DNA from 4 places in the Comamonas sp. C11 genome. Region 1 is predicted to be linked to each of the others. Evidence: predicted binding sites of a transcription regulator. Region 1 holds the regulator's gene; each other region holds the start of a gene.
The links. Region 1 encodes FNR, which switches genes on or off when oxygen is low (the NO sensors DNR and NnrR bind a similar motif). Its sites were predicted from a motif close to TTGATNNNNATCAA; they were not measured.
Positions count from the first base shown of each region.

Region 2: a site for FNR is predicted at 1,099-1,112, ahead of NOX35_RS10210 (OmpW family protein). Genes of this name have one in related genera too.
Region 3: a site for FNR is predicted at 931-944, ahead of NOX35_RS15960 (universal stress protein). Genes of this name have one in related genera too.
Region 4: a site for FNR is predicted at 1,273-1,286, ahead of adhP (alcohol dehydrogenase AdhP). Genes of this name have one in related genera too.

Region 1 is NZ_CP101743.1:2,339,544-2,341,746, forward strand. Features, by position in the region: gene NOX35_RS10745 (hypothetical protein) at 357-620, shown strand; gene fnr (fumarate/nitrate reduction transcriptional regulator Fnr) at 759-1,481, opposite strand; gene hemN (oxygen-independent coproporphyrinogen III oxidase) at 1,750-2,203, shown strand, end outside.
Region 2 is NZ_CP101743.1:2,218,289-2,220,491, forward strand. Features, by position in the region: gene NOX35_RS10205 (DUF808 domain-containing protein) at 1-992, shown strand, start outside; gene NOX35_RS10210 (OmpW family protein) at 1,196-1,810, shown strand.
Region 3 is NZ_CP101743.1:3,479,752-3,481,954, forward strand. Features, by position in the region: gene NOX35_RS15955 (FABP family protein) at 1-483, shown strand, start outside; gene NOX35_RS15960 (universal stress protein) at 1,068-1,520, shown strand; gene NOX35_RS15965 (amidohydrolase family protein) at 1,710-2,203, shown strand, end outside.
Region 4 is NZ_CP101743.1:5,168,735-5,170,937, reverse strand. Features, by position in the region: gene trxC (thioredoxin TrxC) at 1-10, shown strand, start outside; gene adhP (alcohol dehydrogenase AdhP) at 58-1,092, opposite strand; gene NOX35_RS23845 (multifunctional CCA addition/repair protein) at 1,329-2,203, opposite strand, start outside.

The DNA of each region.
Region 1 (2,203 bases):
CCTCAAGGCCGCTTCCGCGGCCTTTTTTTACGCCTATGGTTGCAGACTTTTCTGGAGCACGGCCGGTCGTGGCGGAGCTCTATGTCTTGGTCGACCGCAGAGTCGGACGGTTGTCTGCAGTGCTCAAAAACCGGCAAAGGATGGCCGGGCGGGTTCAATATCAGGAGCGCATAGCGCTTTATCAAAGCTTATTTCAGATAGATATTGACCTTAAGTCAATACAAAGAATGCACTGGAAGCTCTTTAAATAATAGCGGTTCAGGGTTTCCTATCTGAGTGCATGCCCTTGGTGTGGCAGGGAAGGTCATGGCAATTGTGCAAAATGGGTTCAAACCCACAGGCCAAGGAGAATCGCGATGGATGCTCGACGCTGGATGTGGATTGTCTGGCCGGCTTTTCTGGCTGCGGCAATCATGGAAATGGTGGTATTTGCCTTTGTGGACCCGCTGGACATGCACTGGCTGGGCTCGCCTCTGGAATGGTCGCGCAATGCCATTTACACCCTGGCCTTTTTTGCCTTCTGGGCGGTCGCCGTGGCCAGCGGACTGATGACTGTCATGTTGGGGCGTTCGGCCAGCGATCTGAACCAGGGCATAGTCTCGGAGCCCCTGGTCGAGTAAAGCGCTGCGCACAGGGCCGCAGTTTCGGGGCCGGTGGCGGCCCCGGATGGTGCTTGGTCGCTCTCTGTGCTGGCGGCCTCGGCGGCGGGAAGCTTCTGGCAGGCATTCGCTGCCATCAAAAAAGCCCGCTGTCTTAACTTAGCCCTGGCATTGCTGGCTGTTGACGATGCGCTTGAGCGCATCGGTATCCAGAATGCGCAGATGGCGCTGTCTGACTTCGATGATGCCTTCCTCGGCGAACTTGGAGAAGGTGCGGCTCACGGTCTCCAGCTTGAGTCCCAGATAGCTGCCGATTTCTTCACGCGTCATGCGCAGCACCAACTCCGACTTCGAAAAGCCGCGTGCCGACAGACGCTGCACCAGGTTCAGCACAAAGGCTGCCAGACGCTCTTCGGCGCGCATGCTGCCCAGCAGCAGCATTACGCCATGCTCGCGCACGATTTCGCGGCTCATGACCTTGTGCACATGATTTTGCAGCGCCGTGACTTCGCGCGAGAGCTGCTCGAGCTTGTCGAAAGGCATGATGCAGACTTCGGCATCTTCCAGGGCCACGGCATCGCAGGTGTGGTGGTCGTTGACGATGCCGTCCAGGCCAATGATCTCGCCGGCCATCTGAAAGCCTGTGACCTGGTCGCGTCCATCCTCAGTGGCCACGCTGGTCTTGAAGAAGCCGGTGCGAATGGCGTACAGCGAGGTGAACTCTTCGCCATTGCGAAATAGCAGCCCGCCGCGCTTGACCTTGCGGCGCGTGGCCACAATCTCGTCAATACGCTCCATTTGTTCATCGTCCAGGCCCATGGGCATGCACAGTTCACGCAGATTGCAGTTGGAGCAGGATGCTTTGATGGTCTGAAGATTCATGGGCTTTTAGCAACGGCGCAGACAGACACAGAGTGGAGAGTCGCGCCGGTCGTTGACCTCGTGGTTGAAGATGAGATGGATCAAATTGTCGCAGCACTCGCCTTGATGTCTCTTGATTTTCATCAAGGACAGGGTGATTGCCTTGGGGCACATTGCCCGTATTCGTTCAAAAACATGCGCTTTTGCCTATTTCGGGCATGATTTTCAGGATCTGATTTCCATTGAAATCTGCTCTATACAGAGTGTGGGCGCACCCTAACTCCCAGTTATGACCGCAGTCACGCCTGAGTTGCTGAGCCGCTTTGATATCCCCGGCCCACGCTACACATCATTCCCAACAGCCGACCGTTTTGTTGAGGCTTTTGGTGCAGACGACTATATCCTGGCATTGAAACAGCGCAAGACGCATTCGGGCTCACGTGCCTTGCCCCTGTCCGTTTATGTGCATGTGCCGTTTTGCGAGTCGCTTTGCTATTACTGCGCCTGCAACAAGATCGTGACCAAGCATCATGAGAAGGCTGCCGAGTATCTGGATTATCTGAGCCGTGAACTGGCCATGCATACCGAGCATTGCGGCAAAGGCCAGTTGGTAAGCCAGCTGCATCTGGGAGGCGGCACGCCGACCTTCTTCAGCGATGCCGAGCTGCGGCAGCTGATGCTTCTGATGCGTGAGCATTTCAAGCTCGATCCAGCCGGCGAGTATTCCATCGAGGTCGATCCGC
Region 2 (2,203 bases), 120 kb from region 1:
TAGACGATATTGCAAGCATGCTCGACGACGTGTCTTTGATGACCAAGACCGCTGCGGGCAAGAGCACGGCGATTCTCGATGACGTGGCCACACAGACCAAGGTGGCGGTGCAGAAGACGGCCGGCGTGCTGGGCGATGATCTGGCTCTCAATGCCGAGCAGGTCACGGGAGTGAAGGCCAACCGGGAGCTGCCAGTGGTCTGGGCGGTGGCCAAGGGTTCGTTGATGAACAAGGCCATCCTGGTGCCGGCGGCACTGTTGATCAGCGCCTTTGTGCCCTGGTTGATCACGCCTTTGCTGATGGTGGGAGGCGCTTTTCTGTGCTTTGAAGGCGTGGAAAAGATCCTTGAGCTGTTTCACAAGCACCCAGAGCATGACGCGCATGACGCCGTGGTGGATGCTGAGGAGGCGGCCCATAAAGGTGTTGCGCCTTCATCGGTGCGAGCCGCACGTGAAAAGCAGATGGACCCGATGGAGTATGAAAAGCAGAAGGTCAAGGGGGCCGTGCGCACGGACTTTATTTTGTCGGCCGAAATCATGGCGATTGCGCTGGGTACGGTGTCTGCCAAGCCCATCTGGGAGCAGGCCTCGGTGCTGATCGCCGTGGCTCTTGCCATCACCGTGTTCGTCTACGGACTGGTGGCCGGGATCGTGCGCATGGATGACGTGGGCGGCTGGCTGATGGCCAAGGGCAGCAGCGCTGCCAAGGCCATGGGCCGTGGTCTGATTGCTTTTACCCCGTGGCTGATGCGAGGGCTGTCCATTGTGGGCACGGCTGCCATGTTCATGGTGGGCGGTAGCTTGCTGGTGCACGGCATAGAGCCGGTCGAACATTGGATAGAGCAGGTGATCGTGCCCACGGGCGGCATTGTGGCAGCGCTGGGACCGGTGTTGGTGCATGTGGCTGTTGGGGCCGTCATTGGCGGTGCGGTAGTGGTGTGCGTGGAGTTGTGGCACAAGCTGCGGCCAGCCAGGGTGGCTCATCCGAATTGACGACTACCATCACTGCTGACGCAAATTTTTGCGCTTCATCAGTATCTTGGGCGGACGTGGCCGATGGGCAACGTCCGCTTTTTTCTTTGCGGTGTTGGTGCGCGGGTTGACCTGGGACAAACCCGTGTGGGAGTGGCTTTGTTTCAATGGATGCCAAGGGATGCAAAGCATTGCACTCACCCAATTCTTCAAGGAAAGAACCCATGAAAAAGACTCTGATCGCGATTGCTGCTGTTGCCAGCGCCCTGACCGCAGGTACCGCTTTTGCCCAATCTTCGTTTGACGGCTCCAGCCCCTGGCAGGTTCGTGTGCGCGCTCTGCATCTGGACAGCGACAACGGTGGTGCTGCCGGAGACGCAGGCGTGAGCATCAACAACAAGTGGATGCCTGAGCTGGACGTGTCCTACTTCTTCACGCCCAACATCGCGGCAGAACTGGTGCTGACCTATCCTCAAAAGCATGATGTGCGCCTGAATGGCGGCAAGATCGGTTCGCTCAAGCATCTGCCCCCCACCTTGCTGGCGCAGTACCACTTCACCAACTTTGGGGCCTTCAAGCCTTATGTGGGGGCGGGCGTGAACTACACACGCTTCTCGAACGTGGACATCCTGGATGGTGCCGTGACCGTGAAGAAGAACAGCTTTGGCGGCGCGCTGCAGGTTGGCTTCGACTATGCGCTGGACAAGAACTGGTCACTGAACTTCGACATCAAGAAGGTGTATCTGGGTACCAAGGTCACAGGTGCAGGCGTGTTTGAAAACACCAAGTTCAAGGTTGACCCATGGCTGGTGGGTGTGGGCGTGGGCTATCGCTTCTGATAGCTTCACGGCAAAGAGTGTTCTCGTCTGCGGCCTTCTTCCCGCAGGCGAGGCACGCACCGCAGGCTCTGCGGTGCATCGGAGTCAGCAGGTCGGCATGGCCTGATGATTTCGGAGGCTAGGGTGTATGTTTAGATCGGTATTCCGCCAGCGCGGGATACCGATTTTTTTTGCTGAATTCTTTGGCCAGTATTGACTTTGTCAGCATTGCTGCATGCGCATGCAGTAAAAGGATCGCTGGCTTCAGTCCTACTTCTGCCGATTGTCGGCCGCGCTAGGCTGAGGGTCTAAAGCAGGCTTGGCAGTGATGGCGCGGGCAATGGCTGCATCGCGCGATCAGCTCTTCAGGAGGATCAGCATGCGCGCGACACCCGACAGGCAGGCAGCATCGAT
Region 3 (2,203 bases), 1.1 Mb from region 1:
GAGCATATGGAATGCCAGCCCATCGATGCGCAAACCAACGGGCCGCAGCTCTTCTATGGCCTGCGCTACCACACGCGCATCGTCAAGCCCGACGACGTGGAAACCTTTCACGACCAGGTCGGTTACTGGCTGTGGGAGCCTGCCACCGGCAACATCATCCAGACCCTGACCATCCCGCGCGGGCAGACCGCCATGGCCACGGGCAAGACCACGGCCGACGCTACCAGCTTCACCCTCAGGGCCGAGCGCGGCTCCACCGTCAACGGCATCTCCAGCAACCCCTTTCTGGAGCACGCATTCAGAACCGACGCCTATACCATCACCGTCACCAAGCACTCGGACGGCACATGGTCGTATGAGCAAGAAACCACGCTGACCATCCCCGGCCGCAGCGAGCCCTTTGCCCATACCGACCGCAACACCTTGCACAAGATTGGCGAGCCCACTCCCAACCCCACGGCAAGGGCTGCAGTTGAAATCTGATTAGCGCCATCCAAGGACTCCATGCCCCGGCCGAATTCGCTGGCTCCACAGGTTGCACGCTCCTTGACTACCGCATGGCCCGCAATGGCCTTACGCTGCTGGTCATGGCCCTTATGTGCAAGTAGGCGCTTGCCTTCAAACTGGCCTGTATGGATGCCCTCAATCTGGTCGCGAAGGCTGCGGCGCACTGCGTTCAAGACCTTGATACAGGGCAATGCCCACAGATGAGCGCATAGCAGCCATTTGCCGAACCTGAATTGCGGTCGCCCACCCTGCGCCATGTACAGCCGATCGTGACCGAGCTCAGGCAGGCCTCCTTCGACAGCCTGCCGACCGGCAACAGCCGCAGGGAATGCTGCGCATGACCTTCGGTTAGTCTGCTTTTGATAGCTTCTAACGCTTTATGGATAAGGGCTTTAGGCGGCTTTTATCTGCTACTTCATGAATTTGATTTCCATCAAGAAACCGTCTGAATACTCATTTCAAGGTGTTGCATTAGCAGCCCTGGAGTGTGAGTATGAGTTCAGTGATCGATCGAATTGATTTGGCAACAAGACGCGCACCTATGCGCAAGGAGGCTGGATATGTTCAAGCACATTTTGATTCCTACGGACGGCTCTAAGCTCTCTGAGGCCGCGCTGCGCGCGGGCATACAACTGGCCAAGGAACAAGGCGCACAGGTGACGGCGCTGTATGTGATGCCGGATTACGCAGCCATGATTTACGGAGCCGAGGCGCTGATCGCCTACAACTCTGCAGAGTTCGACAAGAGCGCCCAGAAGGAAGCAGATCAGGTGTTGCAAGCTGCCCTGGACATTGCCAAGACCGAGGGCGTGGCCTGCCAGACGGTGCGGGTAACGAATATCTCCATCAATCAGGCCATCATCAAGCAGGCGCAGGAGGGTAACTGCGATCTGATCTGCATGGCATCACACGGCCGCAAGGGCATTGCCGGCATTTTGCTGGGCAGCGAGACCCAGCGCGTACTGGTCAACAGCAGCATTCCGGTTCTGGTGCATCGCCCGGTTCAAGCCTGATTGACTGCAGCGCAGCCACTTCCCGGCCGCTCTCATAATACAAACAGCGCCCCATCGCCCTCGTGCGGCGGGGCGCTTTTTCATGGCCGATCGTCGTGTAGCATCGGTGCATCAAATTGTGAGCCTTTGGTTCCATTTGTCACGCCGGCAGCGGCGTCTCTTGTTCATTTTGAAAAAAGGGAAAAGCAGATGAGTCACGCAATCGCAACCGATGCCGGCCTGACGTGGCAGACCGGCCCGATTCGCCCCAGAGCCTGCACCTGCGGCAGCGTGGTGTGCCAGTTGCTGCATGAGCGGGTGATGAGCGATATGTCGCGCCGCATGTTTGTCGGTGGTGTGGCAGCGACGATGGCTCCGTTTGTGGGCCTGCATGCGGCCGAGCCCGGTGCCGGCGGCACGCCCCAGCAGGCCGACCGCCCCGTGTTGCTGACCAATCTGCGCCTGTTTGACGGTACGGGCAAGTCGGTGCGCCAAGGCGTGCAGGTGCTGATCCAGGGCAAGCTGATTGCCGCCCTGCCCTCTGCCGGCGAGAAGGTAGAAGGTGCGCAAGTGATCGACTGCCAGGGCAAGCTGGTGATGCCGGGCATGATCGATACGCACTGGCACACCATGCTGGCGGCCGTGCCGCAAATGACGGCCATGACGGCAGATCTGGGCTATCTGTACATCTCCGCCGCACAAGA
Region 4 (2,203 bases), 2.8 Mb from region 1:
GGTGATCTGAGCGGCGGTTTCGCGGGAGCCGGCCCCGGCTAGGGGCCGGTCGGACTCTCAGGCGGCGATGTCCAGCACCACGCGGCCTTCGATCTTGCCTTCGTGCATGCGGGCAAAGATGTCGTTGATGTTTTCCAGCTTGTCGGTGGATACGGTGGCCTTGACCTTGCCCTGAGCAGCAAAGTCCAGCGACTCCTGCAGGTCCAGGCGCGTGCCGACGATGGAGCCGCGTACCGTGATGCCCTTGAGCACCATGGAGAAGATCGGCAGCGGAAAGTCGCCGGGCGGCAGGCCGTTGAGCGAAATCGTGCCCCCGCGGCGCACCATGCCCAGCGCCTGCTCGAAAGCCTTGGGGGACACGGCGGTGACCAGCACGCCATGGGCACCTTCGATCTCTCTTTGCAGATAGGCCGCCGGGTCGGTATTCATGGCGTTGACGGTGACAGCGGCGCCCAGCTGACGCGCCAGGGCGAGCTTGCTGTCATCGATGTCGACGGCAGCGACGTTGAAGCCCATGGCCTTGGCATATTGGACGGCCATATGGCCCAGGCCGCCGATGCCGGAAATCACCACCCAGTCGCCGGGCTTGGCGTCGGTGACTTTCAGGCCCTTGTACACCGTGACCCCGGCGCAGAGCACGGGAGCGATATCGACAAAACCCACATTCGAGGGCAGATGGCCCACATAGTTGGGGTCGGCCAGTGCGTAATCGGCAAAGCCGCCGTTGACCGAATAGCCGGTATTGGTCTGAGATTCGCACAAGGTTTCCCAGCCGCCTATGCAGTGGCGGCAGAAGCCGCAGGCGCTGTGCAGCCAGGGCACGCCCACGCGATCACCTTCCTTGACATGCTTGACGTTCTTGCCCACCGCAGCCACATGGCCCACGCCCTCATGGCCGGGAATGAAGGGCGGATGAGGCTTGACGGGCCAGTCGCCTTCGGCCGCATGCAGATCGGTATGGCAGACGCCGGAAGCAGCGATCTTGACCAGGATCTGATCGTCTGTCGGTCGGGGCACCGGCATTTCTTCAATCGTGAGCGGCTTCCCGAAGGAACGCACCACGGCGGCTTTCATGGTCTGGGGTAAGGACATCAGAGCACCTCCTTGAAGTAGAAGGCAAGGCCCAGACCTGTAGGCCGGACACTTGCCTGTCAAAGAACCATGCCGGTATGGCATGGGTGTTGCAGCCGGTTTCGTGACCCGCTGCATGGCCCTGGCGGAGCGAACCGTCGCGGCCATCTCGTACTGTGCAATGGCTGCAGCATACCTTCTTTGACTTAACTCAAGCCGCGCCCATCCCTGTCGCTAGCACCTCGGTGCGCGGACTGCTAGGTACCACTTTCCAGATAGGCGGCAATCGCCTGCTCGCGCGCCTTGCTCACTGCGTCGCCAATGGCCTTGCCCTTGAGGCCGCGCTGCGCTGCGGCCTGGGCGACCGGACCGGTTTCCACGGCAAGCGCCGCCTTCAGGGCATTGCCCAGGCGCTGGCGCTGCGGATAGGCAGCCTCTTCAAAGCCCAGGCGTCCGCGCGCGTCGCATTCGCAGGCCTGCAGTGCTTCCTCGAAGCGCTGGGGCTTGCGTATGGCATCGCAGCGCTCGAGCAGGCGCAGCAGGGCGGCGGCATTGAGTTCGTGGCTGCGGTGGATGTTGCCATGCTCGCGCGCCACGACCTCGGCCAGCTCCTTGCAGTCGTTGGGCACGCGCCAGCGCTCGCAGACCTGCAGCAGCAGGCGGGCGCTGCGCTGTTCGTGGCCGATATGGCGGGGCAGCACATCGGCCGGCGTGCTGCCCTTGCCGAAGTCATGGCAGAGGCAGGCAAAACGCACGGACAGCGGTGCCTGCAAGCGGGCCGACATGTCCAGCACCATCATGGCATGTATGCCGCAGTCGATCTCGGGGTGGTATTCGGCGCGCTGGGGCACGCCCCAGAGCTTGTCGAGTTCGGGCAGCAGCCGGGCCAGAGCTCCGCATTCGCGAAGCATGTCGAACATGCGCGAGGGCTGGGGCTCCATCAGGCCGCGGCTGATTTCCTGCCACACGCGCTCGGGCACCAGAGCATCGACCTCGCCGGCCGCCACCATCTCGCGCATGAGCTCCATGGTCTCGGGCGCAACGGAGAAATCGGTGAAGCGCGCCGCAAAGCGGGCCAGACGCAGAATGCGTACCGGGTCTTCGCGGAAGGCATCGGTCACATGGCGCAGCA